4 regions of the Brachybacterium sp. P6-10-X1 genome follow, and region 4 is predicted to be linked to each of the others. Evidence: riboswitches for the same ligand, from Rfam matches in the RefSeq annotation. Region 4 holds a riboswitch; each other region holds the start of a gene.
What was found. Region 4 has a riboswitch for thiamine pyrophosphate ahead of BH708_RS08220 (YkoF family thiamine/hydroxymethylpyrimidine-binding protein). Riboswitches for the same ligand answer to the same signal wherever they lie in the genome.

Region 1 (5,473 bases), 1.7 Mb from region 4:
GACCGAGATCCCCGGCAGGTCCACGGACCAGCCTGCCGACGTCCGCACCGACGTCCCCGCGGGCGCCGCGCCCGAGAACGACCCCCAGGGCGGAGACCCGCACGACCACAGCGACCCGCACGGACACGGGGACCCGCACGACCACAGCGACCACGAACATCCGCCGACCGGGGCGGACCTGGTCCAGGACCTGGTCAAGGGTCTGTCGATCCTCGCACTCCTCCTGCCCGTGCTGGGCGTGGTCCTGCTGCTGGCGATCCTGCCGCTGGCTCCCACCAGCCCCGCCGCGCTGCTGCTGGGCATCGGTCTGGGCGCCGCGCATCTCGCCGCCCTCGTGGTGACCAGCATGTTCGTCGCCCGGACCCGGAAGCAGCTGGCGGTGAACCCGGGGCTGCTCGCCGTGCGCAGCATCCTGGAAGAGGTGCTGCGCGTCGCCGCCGTGCTGCTGGCGCTGCTGCTGTGGCCCGCCGACATCCGCGCCGAGCTCGGCGTGTGGGTCGGAGCCGGGGCCGCCCTGGTGTGGCTGGCCCTGGCGACCGCGCAGACCGTCTCCACCCGGCGCCGCATCGCCCGACCCTCGGAGTGGTCCCAGGACGCCGTGGCCACCCTGCTGTCCGAACGGGTCGGGGCCCGCGGGGCCGTGCTGATGCGCCTGCTGGACGTCGTGGGCACCGTCACCTTCCACATCGGCGCGACCGTGCTGGTGATCCTCTCCCCGGTGCTCGTGATCGGCACCGCGGTGTTGTCGATCGGCTCCGGCCTGTCCACGCTGGTGCTGCAGCGCCGCGCGCCCGCGGAGCGCTCGCGCACCCCCTGGGCCTACGCCCCGCTGGGGATCGGCCTGCTCACCCTGGCCCTCGCCTCGCTCGGGCTGGTCGGGCTCTGAGCCGCCGGCCCCGATGACCCGCGTGACCCACCCCACCCCACGACCCCGCAGGAGCCGATGATGACCACTGCCCCCACCGCCCTCTCGTCCACCAGCCACTCCGGCCTCTCGCTGGGCGAGGTCGACCTCGCCGTCCGCCTCCAGGACGACCTCTTCGGCCACGTCAACGGCCGCTGGCTCGCCGCCCACGAGATCCCGGCGGACCGGTCGAGCGACGGAGCGTTCCACCAGCTGCGCGACCTCTCCGAGGAGCGGGTCCGGGAGATCATCGAGGAGGCCGCCGAGGAGGTCGACGCCGCGGACCCCGCCGTCGCCCCCACCACGGATCACGGTCGCGTGGGCGCTCTGTACCGCATGTTCATGGACACCGAGGCGATCGAGAGCGCCGGCATCGCCCCGCTCGAGGACCTCCTGGCCACCGTGAGCGCGAGCGCGGACCTCCCGGCGATCACCCGCACCATGGCCGCCCCCGACTCCGGGACCAGCGCGCTGCTGGCCTACGTCTGGACCGACGACCACGACTCCTCCAGCTACCAGGTCAAGCTCCACCAGGGTGGGCTCGGCCTGCCCGATGAGTCCTACTACCGCGAAGAGCACTACGCCGAGATCCGCGAGGCCTACGTGGCCCACCTCGCGAACCTCGCGCGCATCGCCCGCCTGCCGGGCCGGGACGGTCTGCTCGCCGGCGGAGCCGAGGAGCTCGCCGGCGCGGTGATGGACTTCGAGAGCCGCCTGGCCGCCTGCCATGTCGACGTCGTCCGCCTGCGCGACCGCGAGAAGTCCTACAACCCGATGGACGACGCCCAGCGCCGCGAGCTCGCGCCGGCTTTCTGCTGGGATGCCTACTTCGAGGGCTCCGGGGCGCCCGCCGCGGCCGTCGAGGTGGTCTCGATCGGCCAGCCGGAGTTCGTCTCCGCCGCCGCCGAGCTGCTGGCCGGCCAGGACTTGGCCGTGCTGCGGACCTGGCTCGCACTGCACACCGTCGGCGCCTACGCCCCGTACCTGGGCGCGGCCCTGGTCGAGGAGGACTTCGCCTTCTCCGGCAAGGTGCTCTCCGGCGCCGAGGAGCTGCGCGAGCGCTGGAAGCGCGCCGTCGCCTTCGTCGAGGGCGCCGTGGGCTTCGCCGTCGGCCGCGAGTACGTCACCCGCCACTTCCCGCCCTCCCACAAGGAGCGCATGACCACCCTGGTCGACGCGCTGATGGACGCCTACCGCGACTCGATCACCACGCTGGAGTGGATGACCCCGGCCACCCGCTCGACGGCGCTGGCCAAGCTCGAGAAGTTCACCGCGAAGATCGGCTATCCCGAGCACTGGCGCACCTACGACGGCCTCGAGATCGTCCCCGGCGACCTGGTCGCCACGGTGCGCGCCTCCCGCCGCTTCGACGCCGACTTCGAATACGCGAAGGTGGGCGGCCCGATCGACGAGACCGAATGGCACATGACCCCGCAGACGGTCAACGCCTACTACAACCCCGGCGCCAACGAGATCGTCTTCCCCGCCGCCATCCTCCAGCCGCCGTTCTTCGACGCGGAGGCCGAGGACGCCGTGAACTTCGGCGGCATCGGCGCGGTCATCGGCCACGAGGTCGGCCACGGCTTCGACGACCAGGGCTCCAAGTACGACGGGGACGGGAACCTCGTCTCCTGGTGGACCGACGAGGACCGCGAGGCCTTCGACGCCCGCGCCGCCGCCCTCATCGCCCAGTACTCCGAGCTCTCCCCGCGCGAGCTCGATGACGTCCACCGCGTCAACGGCGCCCTCACCATCGGCGAGAACATCGGTGACCTCGGCGGGCTCTCGATCGCACTGAAGGCCTACCGCGGCAGCCGGACGCCGGACGACGCCGACGCGGTCCTGGACGGCTTCACCGGGCTGCAGCGGGTGTTCCTGTCCTGGGCGACGGTGTGGCGCGGCAAGAACCGCCCCCAGGAGGCGATCCGCCGCCTCGCCGTGGACCCGCACGCCCCGATGGAGTTCCGCTGCAACACCGTGGTCTCGAACCTCGAGGAGTTCCACCAGGCCTTCGACGTGCACGCGGGCGACGGGATGTATCTCGCCCCCGAGGACCGGGTGGCGATCTGGTGAGCGGCAGACCGGACGCTCCCTTCTACGTCGGCACCACCCGGCCCTCCGGGGTCGGGTGGACCCGCATCGGCCTCACCGCGCTGGCGGGCGTGATCGTCACCCTCCTGATGGCCTCTCGCAGCTCCCTGCTGGCCGCCGTGGTGATCGCCGGCCTGTTCGCGCTGCTGACGCTGTGGACCTGGATGGGCCAGCACTGCCGCTTCCTCGTCGACGAGCGCGGCGTGACCGTGAGCCTCGGCGGTTTCCTGCCGCGGCCCAGCTGGCCGCTGGAGGACTTCCGCACCGTGCAGTACCGCACCCTGGCGGCGAACACGGTCGGCGTGACCCTCGGCGGCTACGGCTGGCGCCGGGGGAAGGCGACCTCCTCCACCCGCCCCGAGCTGGCTCCCGTCGGCGACCGGAAGATCTTCACCACCGGGCAGACGCAGCAGCCGCACCGGATGATGGTCACCCGCGCCGGCACCATGGTCGAGATCATCGGCCGCTCCGGCACGAACTACCTGCTGTCCCCCGAGGACGTCGACGCCACGGCCGAGGCGATCGACCAGGCGATCCGCTCCCGGCGCTGACGGGATAGACTGGCCCACGGTCATCCGCTGACAGGGGAGCACCACCACGGTGCTGAGAGTGCGCGATCCGGCGCAGACCCTCGAACCTGATCCGGCTCACACCGGCGTAGGGAGTCGGGATTTCCGCGAGGCGCCGACGGCGTCCCGCGCCCCTTCCGCTCGTGGAAGGAGAAGTGATGACACGCTTTCGCACCGTCGATCTCTTGGTCACCGTGCTGATCGGGGCGGCCTTCGGCGTCGCGTTCCTGGGCTACGGGCAGCTGTACACCCTGATCGGCCCGCTGACGGCGACGTTCAAACCCGCCGAGGGCCTGCTCGCCGGGATCTGGTTCCTGCCCGCCGTGCTGGCGGCCCTGATCGTCCGCAAGCCGGGCGCCGCCCTGCTCGCCGAGATGATCGCCGCGGTCGTCTCGATGCTGCTGGGCAGCCAGTGGGGCTGGGGCACCGCGGTCTCCGGGCTGATGCAGGGCGGAGGGGTCGAGCTGGCGTTCGCGCTGGCCCGCTACCGCCGCTTCACCCTGCCTGTCGCGGTCCTCGGCGGCATGCTCTCCGCCCTGCTGGAATGGGGCTGGGAGAAGATCGCCTACTACCCCGAGATGAGCTGGGCGTACTCGGTGACGATGCTGGGGTTCTTCCTGCTCTCCGGGGCCGTGCTGGCCGGCGGTCTGGGCTGGGCCGCCTCCCGCGCCCTGGCGGCGACCGGCGCCGTGGACTCGCTGCCGGCGGGACGTGAGCATGTCCGCGCCACCGAAGCCTGAGATGGCCGGGGAGCTCACGCTCTCCGGCCTCACGTGGCGGCCCCACACCCGCGCCGAGCCGACGATCGCCGGGCTGGATCTGGTGATCCCAGCCGGTCAGCGGGTGCTGCTGGCCGGGGCCAGCGGCAGCGGGAAATCGACCGTGCTGCGCGCCCTGGCCGGCCTGCTCGATCCGGAGACCGGCGAGGGGACGGGAGCGCCGGGGGCGCCCGATCGACCCGGAGCGCACGGCCTGCTGCTGCAGAATCCCGCAGACGCCCTCGTCGCCGCATCGATCCGGCGGGACGTCGCCTTCGGCCCCGAGAACGCGGCCCTGCCCCGCCCTGCGATCCGGCAGCGGGTCGCGGCCGCCCTCCCGGCGGCGCGCGTGGACCTGGATCCCGAGCGGGCACCGCTCGAGACCAGCGGCGGCCAGCAGCAGCGCATCGCCCTGGCGGGGGCGCTCGCGCTGGGGCCGGAGGTGCTGCTGCTGGACGAACCGACGAGCCTGCTCGATGCGGAGACCGCCGAGCAGGTGCGCTCGGCGATCCTCGCCACCGCCGAGGACCGCACCCTGGTGCTCGCCGAGCACAGGATCGAGCCGTGGCTCCCCCATGCCGACCGGCTCGTCGTGCTGGGACCGCAGGCCCGCATCCTGCTGGACGTCGACGCGGCCACCGCCCTGTCCGAGCACCGCGACGCCCTGGTGGCGGCGGGGATCCTGGAGGACGGGAACGGCGCATCGGCACGGGCCCGGCGCTGCCCGTCGGACGGCGACGGGCGGTCCGTCCGAGCCCACGCGGGGACCGTCGCGGCGCTGCACCGCGTCCTGGTCCCCGAGCGAGGGCTCACCCGCCCCGTCGATCTCACGGTCCGTGCGGGTCGGCTGGGCGTCCTGACCGGCCCGAGCGGGGCGGGCAAGACCACCCTGCTGCGGGTGCTGACCGCGGCGGCCCCTCCGGCCCACGGCAGCGTGCGGCGTCCTGACCTCTCGCGCATCGCGACCGTGCCGCAGGACCCCGAGCACTCCTTCGTCGCCGCCACGGTGCGCGAGGAGCTGCTCGCCTCCCCCTGGGCCGATGACGAGGAGCTGGCCGATCAGCTGCTGGAGCGCGCCGGGCTCGTGCCCCTCGCCCGCGCCAACCCCCACCGTCTCTCCGGCGGCGAGCAGCGGCGCGTCGCGATCGTCG
Region 2 (5,473 bases), 140 kb from region 4:
TGAGGACCACGACGTCGACGCCGACACCCCGCAGCTGCTCGGCCTGCTCGCACATGGCCTCGACATCGGTGGCTTCCGGGACTCCCAGCAGCCGTGCGGCCTCCGGCAGGTTGGGGGTGACCACATCCGCCAGCGGCAGCAGCCGCTCGCGCAGCAGATCCGTCGCGATATCGGGCAGCAGCACGTCTCCGCTGGTGGCGACCATGACGGGGTCGAGCACGAGGCGGCCGAGATCCTCCCTCCGGCTCTCGAGGGTCTCCGCCACGGCGGCGATCACCTCGGCGGAGGCGAGCATCCCGATCTTCGTCGCATCCAGCGGGATGTCGTCGAGCACACTGGTGATCTGCCGCGCGACGTCCCGCGGGGCGACCGGGATCACGGCCTGCACTCCGAGGGTGTTCTGCGCGGTCAGCGCCGTGATCGCCGAGGTGCCGTAGACGCCGAGAGCGGTGAAGGTCTTCAGATCGGCCTGGATGCCGGCGCCCCCACCGGAGTCGGAGCCGGCGATGGTCAGCGACGTGGGCGGTCGCATGACGGGGCGCTCCGGGGACGGGGACGATTCCTGGGGCGGGGCGGTCGCGCCGGGTGCGTCATCCACGACGGATCCCCTCCTCGAACGCGGCGAGCAGCTCGGCGGCCGCCCGCTCCGGGTCCGTCGCCGCGGCGATGCGCGAGACGACGCAGACGCCTTCGATGCCGGTGGCCGCCAGCTGCCCGGCCAGCACGGCATCGATCCCGCCGATGGCCACGGCGCGCGGAAGGTCTCGACCCTGCGCTCCAGCCGTCCGACGGGCCGCGGCCCACGGGGCGAGGCAGGCGGCCAGCCCCTCGAGGCCGAGCGGTGCGGCGGCGTCGGTCTTGGTGTCGGTGGCGCGGATCGGGCCGATGCCGAGCATGTCGGCCGACCCGTCGGCCAGCGCCTCCTCCACCTGGTCGGGAGTCCCGGCGGACACGCCGATCATGAGGTCCTCGCCGAGGATCTCGCGGGCACGGGAGGGCGGCACGTCGTCCTGGCCCACATGGAGGTGGCAGCGGGTCTGCTCGGCGACGGTGAGCCGGTCGTCGACCACCAGCGGGATCTGCGCCGCACGGGGCCCGAGCTCTGCCCGGAGCACCTCGCGACACTCGCGGACCAGCGCCACCAGGTCGGCATCGGTGGCGTTCTTGTCCCGCAGCTGGATCATGCCCGCCCCGCCGCGGACGGCTGCCAGCACCACAGCAGGCACGGCGTCGATCCCGCCGGACAGCTCCGAGTCGGTGACGTGGTAGAGACGCAGGTCGGTGGCGTGGGCTGCGCGCAAAGAGGGTCGCATCATGCCGTCGCTCCGGCCGGGCCCTCCTGGATCTGCACCAGGGTCACGACATCCTCGGGAGTGAGGGTGTCCAGGGCGTCGAGCCAGGCGACGGCGAAAGTTCCGACGCCGCGGGCCTCGCGGGCGGCGACGGTGCCGGCGGCGCCGAGCAGGGCGTGGGCGGCCAGCACCGCGTCGTGCGCGGTGAGGTCGCTGCCGCGGAGGGCGCCGAGCAACGCCGCGCAGACCGCGCCGAGGGAGCAGCCGGTCCCGATCACGCGGGGCATCAGGGCGTCCCCACTGGTGAGGACCGTGGAGCGGTCGGCGGAGAGGATCGCGTCGCGCTCCCCGGAGACGGCGATCACGGCGCCGCTGCGGCGGGCGAGATCACCGCCGGCGCGCAGGACGCCCTCGACGGAATCGGTGGCGTCGACGCCACGGCCGCCGGCGCTATCGCCCGCCAGGGCGGCGATCTCGGAGGCATTGCCGCGGATCGCGGTGGGTCCGAGGGCCAGCAGCTCGTGGGCGAGCGGGGTGCGCACGGGCAGGGAGCCGACGGCGACCGGGTCCAGCACCCACGGTGTGCCGGCCTCCGCGGCGGCGCGGGCCGTTGCGGGCATCGCCGCAGCCTGGTCCGGGGACACGGTCCCCACGTTGATCAGCACTCCGTCGGCCGCGCCGGCGAAGACGGGCGCCTCCTGGGGATGGTCGACCATCGCCGGGGCGGCGCGGACGGCCAGCAGGACGTCCGCGGTGATCTGCTGGACCACGGTGTTGGTGAGGCACTGGACGAGGGGGTCGCGTTCGCGCAGGACCTCGAGGGCGTGCCGGAGTCGGATGCCGGGCGTGCTGGCAGTCATGGGTGACGATCCCTTCGCAGGCGTTGACCAGGGCAGGTTCGACGGGTGTGCTCTCAGCCGTCACCTCGACGGCACCCCGTGTCACTGGTCGGCGACTCTAGCAGCAGCCCGATACCTGCCGACCCCCGGCACGGGACCGCCCGGTCGTCGACCGGTGTGCCGACCGGCGTGCCGCGTGGGGCCGAGCGGTTCCTGCCCGGGTGTCGACCGGATCCCGGCCCCTACCGGTCGGGCGCCACCCGTGAACACATGACGCTTCCTTGACCTTTTTTTGACTATTTGACAGGCTGTCCCGAGTGCCCGCACACCACGGGACCGAAGACGTCTGTCAGGGGACCTCGGCGCGGTCCGGTCACACGACCGGCCGCGCCGCGGTGACGGTCAGGTCGCTCACCAGCGCTTCCCCGCTCCGTCCCCGGTCGCTTACCGTGGGAGCCGCGCCGCCCTCGGACCGGTGGCGCCGTGGCCGGGACGACCCGGCCGACGGGACCCCGGCGAGGACGGCCTCGGAACAGGACGCCACCCATGCCGTCACCCGACCGCTCCTCCGCTCCCACCGGTCGCACCCTCATCGCCGCGATCCTCACCCGGGACGCGCTCTCCCGCCTCGTGCTCGGCTGGGCCTCCGTCGCCGCCCTCACCGCGCTCGCCCCGGATCCGGGGACGTCCTCCGGCACGGTCCTGCTCCTGCTGCTGGCCGCGATCGTGGCGGTCATCATCGTCGCCGCGGGCGGCGTCGTGCAGCAGGCCGAGGCTCTCGCGCGCCGGCTCGGCGACCCCTACGGCACCCTCGTGCTGACGCTGTCCATCGTGGTGATCGAGGTGGTGCTGATCGCCGCCGTGATGCTCGGGCCCGGCGAGCACACCACCATCGCCCGGGACTCCGTGATGGCGGTCTCGATGATCATCCTGAACCTGGCGCTCGGGATCTGCGTGCTGGTGGCCGGCATCCGCCACGGCGACCTGCGGGCGAACCGCGTGGGTGCCTCGACCTACCTGGTGCTGCTCGTCGCCCTCGGCGGTCTCGTCTTCGCCCTGCCGGCGCTGATCGGCCGCGGCGGATCGTTCACCACGGTCCAGGCTGTCGTGGTGGTCGTGGTGGTCGTGACGCTGTACGGGTTCTTCCTGTGGCGGCAGGCCGGGGCACAGGCCGGGGATTTCCAGGAGATCGAGGTGCCCGTCGGCACCGCATCGCCGCGCACCACCGCGTCGCCGGCCCGCCGCGGCACAGCCTCGCCGGCCCGCCGCGGCACAGCCTCGTCGGCCCCGGCCGGCGCCGAGCCCTCCGCCTCGGACGCCGCCGGGATCACGCAGGTGCTCGCGACCCATCGCGCCGAGCTGCTGTCCCGGACGGCCGTGCTGGTCGCCACCGTGCTGCCGATCGTGCTGCTCTCCCATCACATGGCGTCCCTGCTGGACGAGGGCCTCGCGCGGCTCGGGGCTCCCGCAGCGCTCGGCGGGGTGCTCATCGCGATGATCGTGTTCACCCCGGAGACGATCACCGCGGTCCGGGCGGCGCTGGGCGGGGAGATCCAGCGGGTGGTGAACCTGTGCCATGGCGCCCTGGTCTCGACCTACGCCCTGACGATCCCCACCGTGCTGGTGATCTCGCTGCTCACAGGTCAGCAGGTGGTCTTCGCCGAGTCCGGTGCGAACCTGCTGCTGCTCGGGGCGACCTTCGCGGTCTCGGCGATCTCGGTCGCCGCCGAACGCGTCACCGCCGTGCACGGCGCCGTCCACCTCCTGCTGTTCGTGCTCTACGCGCTCGCACTGTTCGCCTGACCCCTTCCTCCCCGCGCGGGAGCGAGAACCGGGCGACCGCCGCACGTCGCCGAGGATCGGCCGACGCCGCGCGACGGGAAGCACCCGGCTACGCTCGAGGGATGAGTGCGACGACGTCTCAGATCCCCACCGATGCCGGTGACCTGCCCGGGCTGCTCTGGCTCCCCGAGAACCTCGAGCAGCCGGTGCCCGGCCTCGTGGTGCTGCAGGAGATCTTCGGACTGTCCCCGTACATGCAGCAGCGCTGCGCGGATCTCGCGGCCCTCGGGTATGCGGTCCTCGCCCCGCAGCTGTTCGCGCGCCTTGACCCACCGGTCGTGGGCGTGGAGGACGGGGACGACGCCGAGGCCTGGCTCGCCGAGGGCATGGCCCTGGCCGAGCGCCTGCCGTGGGAGCGCGCCGAGGCCGACGCCCTCGCCTCCCTCAACGCGCTGCGGGCGCAGGGCGCCGTCGAGACCGAACGGGTCGGCGTGATCGGCTTCTGCTACGGGGGCGGCCTGGCCTTCGCGGCCACCGCTGCTGCGACGCTCGAGGGTCGCGCCCCCTCGGTGCTGGTGAGCTACTACGGCTCCGCGCTGCCCTCCCTGCTGGAGCAGGCGGCCCATGTGAGGGTGCCGAGCCTGCACCACATCGGCACCGCCGACGACTTCATCCCCCTCGGGACGGCCCAGCAGATCCGCGAGGCGGTCACCGCCGGCGGCACCCGGGACCAGGTGCGCTTCGAGCTCCACGAGGGCGCCGGCCACGCCTTCGACAACCCGCATCCCTTCGTGCATCACGCGCCCGCGTCCGAGGAGGCCTGGCAGCAGACGGTCGGCTTCCTCGCCGAGACCCTGCCGACGCGGCCCTGACCCGACGCTCCCGATCCCCGCCCCGCCCCACGCGCCATCGACCCGGCCCGCCGCCGACCCACCCCGGTCGGCCGGCCGCGAACGCCCGGCCCCATCGGGCCCCACCCCTCGACGACGCGGAAGCCCCTCGTCGACGACGTGCGCCAGGTCATCCCCGACCGCCCTGCGTGCCGCGGACATGCGCACGTGATCGAATAGTTATCTCCAGATTGTCGGACAGTCCGGACATCCGATCGGTGGTGCGAGCCCTGCGCTCGTCATCCCAGGCCATACGGCTTTCCAGAACGTCTCCGCTCTGCTATCACCCCCTCCCGGGCAACCCCCGTCAGGGGACAAAAGCCCTGTTCCTGGGCACGAACCATTTGCCGAGGCCCTGGGGAAGGGCGATCATGAGGTTCGGACCGGTGTCCTGCACGTCGGGGGAACAGGCAGAGAGGAGTCGGTCCGCACCTGCCGAACGTCCACCGACGAAGGAGCCCACGTGCCACCAGTCATCACCGCCGACGGCCTGTACAAGGTCTTCGGCCGACGGCCCGCCCGCGGAGTGGAAGCACTCCGGCAAGGCCGGGACCGCGCCGAACTGCGCGAGGAAGGCCTCACCGCTGCGGTGATCGATGCGAGTTTCAGCGTCGAGCCCGGTGAGAACTTCGTCGTCATGGGGCTGTCCGGATCCGGCAAGTCCACGCTG
Region 3 (5,473 bases), 1.7 Mb from region 4:
CGTGCAGGCGCGGGGCGAGCCGTGTGCCGATCTCCGCGTAGCCGATGGTGCACGGAGCCAGGGCCACCTCGAGGTCGAGCGGTCCGCCGGAGTTCCCGCAGTCCAGCACGTAGCGGGTGTAGGCCACGGTGGCCTGCTTCTCCGGCGCTGCCTCGAGGCTCTCGCGATCGATGCCCCAGGACTCCGTGAGCCGCACGTGCAGGGCGGTCTCGTCGAGGACCGCCCCGAGCGCGTCGGCCGAGCGCTGGATGTCTGCCAGGGTGCGCGACTTGTAGGCGGCCAGCGCGTTGGCGCGGGCGAACTGGACCAAGAAGAGGTAGTCCTGGACGAGGTAGTCCCGGAAGGCCTCCAGCGGCAGGGTGCCGTCCCCGAGCTGCTCGACGAACGGATGGAGCGTGTAGCGGCGCCACTCCGCGGTGACGTCGTTCTTCAACGCGTCGAACAGGGTCATCGGGCGCCTCCCGTCGAGGCGTCGGGAGCGGCCGACGCGGCGGGAGCACCGACCGCCCCGAGAGGCCGCGCGTAGGCTTGGTCGAAGAAGTCCAGCTCGAGCTGCACGGCGCGTTCGAAGCGTGCCCGCGCGGCGTCGGCGCGGCCGGGGCCGACGCGGTCCAGCTCGCCGCGCAGCAGGGAGACGAGCTCCACGAAGGCGGGGTTGTCGTGCAGAGCGATCCATTCGGCGTGCACGAAGCTCTCCGGCCGGGGGCGTGGCGCCGCCTGCGCCCAGTCGAGGTACAGCCACTCCGTCACCAGCAGCACGGCCAGGATCTCCGCGTAGTCCCGGCTCGCGGCCGCCTCGTCGAACAGAGCGAGGAACCCTGCGGTGGCCGGGGTGTCGGGGATCCGTGCGCGCTGCTGCTCCGTCACGCCGAGCGACTCGAAGGCCCGCAGGAAGAAGGTGTTCTCGTCCCCGGCGACCTCGCCGGCGAAGCGGGCGAGGCGAAGACGGGCGTCGAGGGTGTCGGCCGTGGCCACGGCCGCTCCCAGCAGGGCCAGGAAGCGGTCGAGGAAGCGATGGTCCTGGACCAGGTATCCCGCCATGACGTGGTCCGGGATCTCGCCGGTGTGCAGTTCGCGGACGAAGCGATGGCCGACGGCGCGGGACCAGGTGGGTTCGCTGCCCTCACGCAGGGCGCGGGTGAAGCTCGTGCTCAACAGAGTCTCCTCGGGGTGGGGTTCCCGGTGCGGCTCTCGCAGCCGGGACGACCGGGGCACGCCGAGGAGTCGCCCGCGGACCGAGCCGTCGACCCGGTGCGGTGCGGTGCGGAGCAGCGGCGTCCGATGCGATGACGCTCATCCATGACATCCCTCCGCGAGTGCGAACTCGTTCAGGTTCGGCGGGTGTGATCTCAGCCCCGGCGGGGCACCCCGTGTCGTCCAGCCACCATAGCCCGTCGGCCCGTCGGCCCGTCGGCGCGTCAGCCCGTCGGGCTTGCCTCAGGCGCGGTCGCCCAGGCCCACGATGTGCTCGGGCAGTCGCTCGTTGCTGCCGTACATGAAGTGGTTCTCCATGCGCTCGGAGAAGCGGCTCGCCTCGGTGGTCCGCCCCACGGCCTCGGCGACCTCCCGGATGTGGATGGGGGCGGCGCCGCAGCACACGCCCAGATAGTTCACGCCCAGGTCGAACGCCTCGCGGGCGAAGGCCCCGATCTCGTAGCGGTTCGTCAGCAGCGGATCCAGCGCGGTGGGGAACGTCCGCCCGTGCGGGGAGGGGACGGAGGCGCGGACGTCGGAGAGGTTGAAGAAGGTGGGCTCCTCGGCCGTGGTCCGGTACGGGATCGGCAGCGCCCCCACGTGGCAGGAGACCGCCTCGCGGATCTGCTGCAGCCACGGCAGCATCGTGGCCGGTCCGCGGAAGCAGTTCAGTCCCACCACGTCCGCCCCGCCCTGCTCGAGACGCCGGGCGGTCTCGACGATCCCCACCCCGTCGGCCATCTCCTGGAACGCCATCGGAGCGAGCGTCAGCACCACCGGCAGTCCGGAGGCCTTCGCGACCTCGAGCGCCGTCAGCGCCTCGCCGGCGTAGTAGAAGGTCTCGCCGATGATGAGGTCCGCGCCCTCCTCGACGGCCCAGCCGACCATCTCCTCGAACATGGACCGCACCTCGGCCTGGCGGGCCGGATCCTCCGGGTCCCAGATGTTCGAGTTCGAGATGTTGCCGGCCATCAGGTTGCCCGGCACCCGGTCGGCGACCTCTCGGGCGATCTGCAGCGCCGAGCGGTTCAGCGGCTCGAGCAGGTCCTCCTTGCCGATCACGCGCATCTTCTCGCGGTGGCCGTTGTAGGTGAACGCCTCGACGACGTCGGAGCCGGCGCGCTGGAAGTCGAGGTGCAGGGAGCGCAGGGCCTCGGGGAACTCGAGGGCGACCTCGGGGACGAACTCCCCGGCGGTGAGGTATCCGCGGCGCTCGAGCTCGAAGAGGAAGCCTTCGGCGCAGATCACGGGGCCGGCATCGAGGCGGTCGGTCAGGAGGTTCTGGGTCATGGTCGTCTGCTCTCGGTCGACGGGGGAGGCGGGACGATCGTGAGCGTAATCGCGGCGCCCGCAGGCGTCAGCGGTTGTGACCGAGCGTGAACGGGGCGCGAGCGGAGTGCCGCTCGCGCCCCAGGATCCTCAGATCGCCGCCGGCACGCTCTCCAGCGTCGCGGCGAAGGGGTCGAAGTCGGCCGGCATCGGCTCGACCTCGGCGAAGGTGGAGTCGATCTCGACGATCGACCCCTCCGCGATGGCGGTCTCGATGCCCACCATGATGTCCAGGACGTGCGCGGCGATCTCGCCCTGGGCGCGGTGGGGGACGCCGGCGCGGATCGCCCGCGCCATCTCCAGCACGCCCAGGCCGCGCCCGGTGGTGGCGCCGGTCGCGGGCACGTCCGTCGGAGCCTCCCCGCGGTACGCGGTCAGCGCCGAGTCGCCGTCGAAGACGTTGGGGTCCGGGAAGGCGAGGGTGGCCTCGGTGCCGTAGACCTCGACGAAGCCGGTGCGGGTGTGCGGGGAGTCGAAGCTCAGCAGCACCGTCGCGTTCTGGCCGGAGGCGAAGCGCAGCAGCGCCGAGACCTGCGTGGGCACCGTGACGTCGAAGACCTCGCCGGCCTTGGGGCCCGAGCCGATGGTGCGCTGCTCCTGGGCGCGCGAGCCGACGGCGCTGACCGAGACGACCGGGCCGAGGGCGAGCACCAGGGTCGTCGCGTAGTACGGGGCGATGTCGTACAGCGGGCCCGCGCCCTCCTGGAACAGGAAGGCGGGGTTGGGGTGCCAGGACTCGGGGCCGGGGGACTGGAACAGGGTCAGCGCGCTGGCGGGGGTGCCGATCGTGCCGTCGCGCAGGGTGCGCAGACCGGTCTGGATGCCGGCGCCGAGCACGGTGTCGGGGGCGCCGCCCACGCGCACGCCCGCGGCGTCGGCCGCCTCGAGCAGGGCCGTCGCGTCGGCCGGGGCGGTGGTGATCGGCTTCTCGGTCCACACGTGCTTGCCGGCGGCGACGATCTGCCGGGAGACCTCGGCGTGGGCGGTGGGGATCGTCAGGTTGATGACGATCTCGACCTCGGGATGGTCCAGCACGTCCTGCGTGGTGCCGGAGGCCGCGATGCCGTACTCCTCGGCGCGCTGCGCCGCGGCCTCGGGGAGCAGGTCGCCGATGATGTGCACGGTCACGTCCGGGAAGGAGGTGAGGTTCTCGAGGTACTGGCCGGAGATGGTGCCGGCGCCGATGATGCCGACGCCGACGGGGCCGGCCTGGGTCTGGGAGGTCATGCGGGGTCTCCTTCGTGGTGCGGGGGAGCGGTCCCGGGAGCGGGACGCGCGGTGGTCGGGCGGATCGTCGGGCCGCCCACGCCGGGTCAGGCGGCGACGGTGCTTCGCAGGTGGGTGAGCGAGGCGCCGATGCCCTCGAACATGTCCCCGGCGTAGTCGTCGAATTCGATCACGCCGTAGGCGGCGCCCGCAGCGGCGTCCAGGGTCGCGGCCAGCGGCATCGCCCCGGTGCCCAGCGGCAGCTGCGCGGCGGGGTCCTCGGAGAGGTCGCCGTCCTTGAGGTGGACCAGCTGCACGCGGTCACCGAGCGTGCTCAGCAGGGCCGGGACGTCGGCTCCTCCCACGGCGGCCCAGTAGGTGTCGATCTCGAGGACGACCTGTGGATCCAGCTCGGCGGCGAAGAGCTCGAGCGCGCTGCGACCCTCGAGCTGCGAGGCCAGCTCGACGTGGTGGTTGTGGTAGCCGACGCGGATGCCGGAGGAGGCGGCCGCCGCGGCGCGCTCGTTCAGCCGCGCCGCCAGGGCACGGACCTTTCCGGCGTCGGACCAGTCCTCGGCGTTCCAGGAGGGGTCGATGAGGTACTGCACGCCCACGGCGCGAGCGGCCTCGAGCACCGTCTCGAAGTCCGTGTCCTCACCGAGGAAGGACTGATGGGCGCTGGGGAAGGCGATCGGGAACTGCGCCCGGGCGGCGACCAGCTCGTCCCGGAACTCGACGAGGCGGTACGGCTCGGCGTGGTGGAAGCCGAGCTCGGCCAGGCGGGCCACGGTGCCCGGGAGATCGGCCGCGAGGGCGTCGCGGACGCTGTACAGCTGGACGGAGAACTGCATGGGTGTCCTTTCGGGGGGACCGGTGGGTCGGGATGCGAGGGAGCTCGCACTCACGGGACGTGAGCGGCACGTGCTGTCGCCATGGGCCGCGCCGTGCCGCTCACGTCCCGCATCTGCTGATCTCACTTCACGGCGCCGGCGGTCAGGCCCGCGACGAAGTTCTTCTGCATCATCAGGAAGCCGGCGACCACCGGGATGCTCACCGCCAGAGAAGCGGCCAGCACCTGGTTCCAGTACACGTTGGTCTGCGTGGAGTACTGCTGCAGGCCCACCGCCAGGGTGCGGGTGTCCTCCGTGGTCAGCACGGAGGCGAACAGCACCTCACCCCAAGCGGTCATGAACGCGTAGATGGCGACGGCGACGATGCCCGGGCGGGCGGCCGGCAGGATGATGCGCAGCAGGATGGTGAGGTTCCCGGCGCCGTCGACCTTGCCGGCCTGGTCGAGCTCCCGCGGGATGCCGTCGAAGTAGCCCACCAGCATCCAGATCGCGAACGGCAGCGAGAACGTCAGGTAGGTGATGATCAGCCCGATGCGCGTGCCCACCAGCGGCACCCCGAACATCGTGTCGATGTTGACGAAGATCAGGTACAGCGGCAGCAGGAACAGCACCCCGGGGAACATCTGGGTGGACAGCACCGTGGTCATGAACGGGCCGCGGCCGTGGAAGCGCCAGCGCGAGACGGCGTAGGCGGCCAGCGTCGCCACCGCCACGCTCAGCAGCGTCGCCGCCAGCGTCACGATCAGCGAGTTCATGAAGTACCGCGCCAGCGGCACCGTCGACCACATCTCGATGAAGGGCTGGAACGTGATGGTGCTGGGGAACCAGGAGAACCCGGCCTGCACGTCGCCCAGCGGCTTCATCGAGGTGGTGATCATGACGTACAGCGGCAG
Region 4 (5,473 bases):
AGGCAGAGGTCCTCACCGGCCGCCGGCTCGCGCACAGCACGGATTACGTTCGTTGATCTGTCTGGATGGCCGACGTTCCGGCGTGGCGTGGCGCCGGCCACCCTCCTCGGCCCGGCCTGGGCCGCGAGCTCAGCGGCCCGTTGGTGGAAGGATGGGCACATGAGCACGCCGCACCACGAGCTGGGCGAGTTCCTCCGCCGCGCACGCGCCAGCCGCGAACCCGAGCAGACCGGGCTGCTGCCTGACGGACGGATCCGGCGCGTGCCCGGCTTGCGCCGGGAAGAGGTCGCCCTGCTGGCCGGGGTCTCCACCGACTACTACACGCGCCTCGAGCAGGGCAGAAAGCTCACGCCGTCGACCCAGGTCGTCGACGCGCTGATCCGCGCGCTCGATCTCGACGAGGCGGGCGAGGTCTACCTTCACGCCCTCCTCGATGCCGCCAGCGCTCCCGCCACCCGCACGCGCCCTATGGTGCAGCGCGCGCGGTCGGGGCTCCACCAATTGCTGGACTCCTTCACGACGCAGCCAGCGCTGATCCTGGGGCGACGCACGGACGTCCTCGCCTCCAACACCCTTGCTCGAGCCCTGTTCGCGGACTTCGATTCGATGCCCGCCTCTCATCGCAACTACGCCCGCTGGATGTTTCTGGACGAGGGTGCTCGGAGCCTGTTCATCGACTGGGAGGATCAAGCTCGCAACGCAGTCGAAGCACTGCGTCTGGACTCCGCCTCGGCGTCCGACGACCGGGGCCTGCACGAACTCGTCGGAGAGCTGTCCATCGCGAGCCCCGAGTTCCGGCGCTGGTGGTCCGCACACCGCGTGCATCAGCGCACCCATGGCGTCAAACGACTCGACCATCCCGTGATCGGCGAGGTCTCGTTGCAGTTCGAGAGTCTGTCTCTCCCTGGCGACGCCTCGCAGGTGCTGTACATCTACACGACCGAGCCGGGCAGCGATTCGCAAGCGGCGCTCGCCCTGCTCGCGAGCTGGATCCAGAAAGCCCCGTCGAAGGCGTGTGCACACCGGAAGACAAGTCCCGGTCAACGCACACTCACGACAGCCGTCCAGCTGTCGCTCCGGGGTATACCCCAGCGGCGCACCCAGTCCTCGACGTCGCCACGGTCCAGAGCAGGGTCCTCGCCGGGCATGTCGTGACGGATCTGTCTGCCGTGCAGCGCTGACCACCTCGACGTGACGTCCGGAGGACCGGTTCCCCGGTCGACCGGGCGCCGGTGGCACGAGATGCGATCGCTGCTGTGCGTGAATCAGCCGGAGAATACTTCTCCCTCGAACGATGCCGGTCCTCGGCCCCTTCGCACTGATGCCTGCGTCCGCTGATGCCTGCGTCCGCCGATGCCTGCGTGCCCCGAGCCCTCGCGTCCCGAGGCGAAGCGCGTTAGGTTCGACGTGTCCGAGTCCACCGATGCCGGAGGCAGCGATGAAGATCCGTCACCTCGTCCATTCCTGCCTGCTCGTCGAGACCGCCGGGAGACGACTCCTGGTCGATCCGGGCGGCTTCAGCGGGCAGGCCGTGCGGGCGCTGGGCCTGGGGATCCTCGGCGGCCTCGACGCCGTCGCGATCACCCACCAGCATCCCGACCACCTCGACCGCGCCCTGTTGGCCGAGGCGCTCGCCGCGAGTCCTCGGGCGATCGTGATCGCCGAGCCGGAGACCGCGACGCAGCTGGCCGAGCCGGCCGAGGACGCCCCGGCCATCGGCAGTGAGCGTCTGCTCCCGCTGAGCGCCGGGGTCGCCCACGAGTTCCCGCCGGTCGGCGAGGACCCGGCCCTGAGGATCAGGGCCGTCGGCGGCCAGCACGCGATCATCCATCCCGACATCCCCCGGGTGGGCAACACGGGCCTGGTGCTCACCGCCGGGGACGGCCCACGGCTCGGCATCACCGGGGACTCCCTCGAGCCGGTCCCCGAGTTCCACGGGATCGACGTGCTCGCCTTCGCGGTCGTCGCGCCGTGGTCGAAGATGTCCGAGACCATCGACTTCCTGCGCAGCGTCCGCCCTGTCCTCGCCCTGCCCGTGCACGAGGCGATCGCCAGCGACGTCGGCCGACCGATCTTCCTGCGCCAGTCCACGAACCTCGCCCCCGGGAGCACCGAGGTGCGCGACTGGCCGGCCGACGGCGTCGTCGAGATCCCCGCAGGCTGACGGATCGTCATGGGACGCGACGACGCCGTGGAACTCGCCTTCCGGGCGGTGCAGCGGGCCCGGTTCCTGCCCGAGGACCAGCGCGATCGGGCGGACCAGGACGCTCCGCTCCCCATCGGCCACGGCCAGACGAACTCGCAGCCCTTCACCGTCGGAGCCATGCTCCGGTTGCTCGACGTCCCGCCCGGCGCCAGGGTTCTCGACCTCGGATCCGGCTCGGGGTGGACGACGGCGCTGCTCGCGCACCTCGTCGGACCCGACGGGAGGGTGATCGGCGTGGAGCGCCAGGAGGCGCTCATCGAACCGTCGCGACAGGCCCTCCTCGCCGACGACACCGCGGGCGTGGCGGAGATCCGGCTCGCCCGCCCGGGTGTGCTGGGCGCCCCAGAGGACGGCCCCTACAACCGGATCCTGGTCTCCGCCGAGGCGCGGCAGCTCCCGGACGACCTGGTCGAGCAGCTGGCCGACGGCGGGGTGATGGTGATCCCGGTGGGCCCCACGATGCGCCGCGTCGAACGCCGAGGGGACGAGCTGCGGGACACCGAGCACGGAGCGTTCCGCTTCGTCCCCCTGGTGGAGGACTGACGAGAGCTGACGAGGACTGACGGGGCGCCGGCGGCTTCCCGGTCGCAGCGGCGGCGGACGGTCTGTGCGGCGCGCTCCGGCCGGCGGTTACAGTGGCCGTGTGCACGGGAGCCCGGTGAGCCGGGCTGAGAGGGAGTACTCCGACTCCGACCGTAGAACCTGATCCGGATCATGCCGGCGCAGGGAGTCTCCGCAGGGCGAGAGCCGCTGTGCGTCCGTGCCGCGTCGTGAAAGGCACGGATCGTGACCACCGCTGCTGCTGCTGCATCGTCCGCTTCCCCCGCGTCCTCCGCCGCCCCGGGTGAGGGGTCGGCTTCGTCCGTCTCCGCGGACCCCGCCGAGTCCCCGCTGGGCTTCGGGGTCGGTGCCCGGGTCACTGCCGGCGTCATGGCCGACGACTACGCCCGGATCCTCGGCGAGACGCTCTCCGGTCTCGACGAGAGCTCGCTGGTGCGCGAGACCGGCGACGTCTCCACCTACGTCGGAGGTCACGAGGCGGACCTCCTGCGCTGGCTGATCGACCTCGGCGAGGGCCTCGCCCGCACCGAGCACCACGCCACGCTGACCGTGCACCTGTCGCGCGGCTGCCCTGGCGAGGTCGTCTGCGAGCTGCCCGGCGGCGCCGGACCACGACGTGCCGAGGTCCCGCCCCCGCGCCGGACCGGACGCTTCGCCACCGCCGAGTGGGCGCTGTACCCCTTGGCCGACCAGGACACCGGGGACGGCACCGCCCCCGATCACATGCGAGACATCTACGCGGCGATCGACCATGCCCGGGAGCTGGGCACCTTCCGCGGCTCCGAGCACTTCGTGACCCGTCTCGAGGGCGACCTCGGGGACGTCCTCGCGACCGCGCTCGCCGGTTGGGTGCTCGTGGGACGCGGCGTCCAGCACGTGACCAGCCATCTCACGCTCAGTCTCAACAGCCCGTCGCACGAGGTGCGCGATCTCGGTCCGGGGACGCGATGAGCGCCCCCGCCCGTGCACGGATGGACCTGCGCGAGATCGTGCTGATGGTGGTGCTCGGCATCACCTTCGGCTTCCTGTACTGGGTGTTCGTCCAGGCCTGGAACGGTCTGGCGATCGCCATGGGTCCCGCCGGCGACCTCGCCCAGCACGTCCTGGCCGGGTCCTGGCTGCTGGTGGGGCCCGTCGCGGTCGCGATCATCCGTCGGCCCTTCAGCGGCGTGATCGCCGAGGTCCTCGCGGCCGTGGTCGAGGTGGTGTTCCTCGGCAGTCCCGTCGGCCCGCTGCTGCTGGTGTCCGCGGCGCTCCAGGGCATCGGCAGCGAGCTGCCCTTCGCGCTGACCCGGTATCGCCGGTTCGGATGGGGCACCTTCGCCGTCTCCGGGGTGCTCGGCGCCGGTCTCGTCTTCTTCTGGACCGCGCTGCGCATGGGCTGGTACGGGCAGGACATCCTCGCCCTGCGTCTGGGTATGCAGGTCCTCTCCGGCCTCGTGCTCGGCGGCCTGCTCGCCAAGGTCCTGGTCGATGCCCTCGTGCGCACCGGGGTGCTCGACAACTTCGCGATCGGCGCCGCGCGCAGGAGCACCGGTTCGCAGGGGTCCGAGGACGCCGCCCCCGCTCGCCGTGTCCACTGAGGCGCCGTCGGCGTGCGGCGGCGCACCGCACGTCGACCGCGCCCCTGCGGTCTGCGCGGATCACGGCGCGGCCAGCGCCCACGAGAGGTCGGAGGACGGGGACGGGGGCCGGCCGCTGGTCCGGGCGGAGGACGTCGAGGTCATCCTCCCCTCGGGGGACGGCGTCGGGCCCTGGACCGGCACCATCCGGGCGGGCGAACAGATCCTCCTGCTCGGGCCCTCCGGCGCGGGGAAGTCCACCTTCCTGCTGGCGCTGGCCGGCGCCGTGCCGTCCCATGTGCGCGCACGCCTCCGCGGACGGCTGCGGATCGACGGGCGGGACCCGACGGCCGACGGGGTCGTCGCCCTGTCGGACGTCGTCGGATATCTCGGGCAGGACCCGGCCGACGGTGTGTGCCTGCCGGACGTCGCCGACGAGATCGCGCTGCCGCTGGAGAACCGGTGCGTGCCCCGGGCACGGATCGGGACGCAGGTGGCCTCCGCGCTGCGCCATGTCGCGGCGGGGCACCTGCAGCCCCGGCGGACGCGCGATCTGTCCGGCGGCGAGCTGCAGCGCGTGGCTCTCGCGGCGGCGACCGTCGCCGGCCCGAAGCTGCTGCTGCTCGACGAACCCACTGCGATGCTCGATGCCGACGGTGTGGCGGCGGTGCGGGAGAGCCTGGGATCGGTGGTCGCCGACGCCGGGGTGGCGACGGTGCTCGTGGAGCACCGGCTCGACGAGTGGGCGGGGGATCGAGGGGTCGCGGCGCTGCCGGCACGCACCATCGCCCTGGACCGCTCCGGGCACGTGCTGGCCGACGGCCCGACGGCAGGCGTCCTCGCCGAGCACGGCCGCAGGCTGCGGGAGGAGGGGTGCTGGCTGCCGTGGGACCTCGACCAGGAGCTCGCGCGGGAGGACCGCGGCTCCGACGATGATGGTGCCCGGGCGGAGCCCGAGGCCGGAGCCGAAGCCGGGACCGGGATCGCGACCGGGTCCGATGCGAGGATCGAACCGGGATTCCCGGGCCTCTCGGGCCCGAGCGCCGTCCCGCGACCGCTCGCGCTGCGGGCCCGCAGTCTCACGCTCGGGCACGGCGACACGACCGTGCTCTCCGGCATCGATCTCGACCTGGCCGCCGGCGAT

Region 1: it holds a riboswitch for thiamine pyrophosphate, as region 4 does, so the genes downstream of both, BH708_RS00250 (ECF transporter S component) here and BH708_RS08220 (YkoF family thiamine/hydroxymethylpyrimidine-binding protein) in region 4, are expected to answer to the same signal.
Region 2: it holds a riboswitch for thiamine pyrophosphate, as region 4 does, so the genes downstream of both, thiM (hydroxyethylthiazole kinase) here and BH708_RS08220 (YkoF family thiamine/hydroxymethylpyrimidine-binding protein) in region 4, are expected to answer to the same signal.
Region 3: it holds a riboswitch for thiamine pyrophosphate, as region 4 does, so the genes downstream of both, BH708_RS15795 (TenA family protein) here and BH708_RS08220 (YkoF family thiamine/hydroxymethylpyrimidine-binding protein) in region 4, are expected to answer to the same signal.

What each region holds. Positions count from the first base shown of each region.
Region 1 covers NZ_CP017297.1:60,409-65,881, reverse strand. The annotation lists gene BH708_RS00265 (hypothetical protein) at 1-886, shown strand, start outside; gene BH708_RS00260 (M13 family metallopeptidase) at 947-2,977, shown strand; gene BH708_RS00255 (hypothetical protein) at 2,974-3,546, shown strand; TPP riboswitch at 3,569-3,676, shown strand; gene BH708_RS00250 (ECF transporter S component) at 3,723-4,304, shown strand; gene BH708_RS00245 (ATP-binding cassette domain-containing protein) at 4,282-5,473, shown strand, end outside.
Region 2 covers NZ_CP017297.1:1,934,404-1,939,876, forward strand. The annotation lists gene thiD (bifunctional hydroxymethylpyrimidine kinase/phosphomethylpyrimidine kinase) at 1-598, opposite strand, end outside; gene thiE (thiamine phosphate synthase) at 591-1,316, opposite strand; gene thiM (hydroxyethylthiazole kinase) at 1,313-2,152, opposite strand; TPP riboswitch at 2,144-2,241, opposite strand; gene BH708_RS08890 (calcium:proton antiporter) at 2,678-3,934, shown strand; gene BH708_RS08895 (dienelactone hydrolase family protein) at 4,036-4,785, shown strand; gene BH708_RS08900 (glycine betaine/L-proline ABC transporter ATP-binding protein) at 5,267-5,473, shown strand, end outside.
Region 3 covers NZ_CP017297.1:3,525,277-3,530,749, forward strand. The annotation lists gene BH708_RS15790 (TenA family protein) at 1-451, opposite strand, end outside; gene BH708_RS15795 (TenA family protein) at 448-1,155, opposite strand; TPP riboswitch at 1,289-1,381, opposite strand; gene BH708_RS15800 (homocysteine S-methyltransferase family protein) at 1,438-2,484, opposite strand; gene BH708_RS15805 (Gfo/Idh/MocA family protein) at 2,614-3,750, opposite strand; gene BH708_RS15810 (sugar phosphate isomerase/epimerase) at 3,837-4,580, opposite strand; gene BH708_RS15815 (carbohydrate ABC transporter permease) at 4,703-5,473, opposite strand, start outside.
Region 4 covers NZ_CP017297.1:1,796,244-1,801,716, reverse strand. The annotation lists gene BH708_RS08240 (SDR family oxidoreductase) at 1-56, shown strand, start outside; gene BH708_RS08235 (helix-turn-helix domain-containing protein) at 160-1,155, shown strand; gene BH708_RS08230 (MBL fold metallo-hydrolase) at 1,439-2,164, shown strand; gene BH708_RS08225 (protein-L-isoaspartate O-methyltransferase) at 2,174-2,749, shown strand; TPP riboswitch at 2,844-2,953, shown strand; gene BH708_RS08220 (YkoF family thiamine/hydroxymethylpyrimidine-binding protein) at 2,993-3,718, shown strand; gene BH708_RS08215 (ECF transporter S component) at 3,715-4,350, shown strand; gene BH708_RS08210 (ATP-binding cassette domain-containing protein) at 4,340-5,473, shown strand, end outside.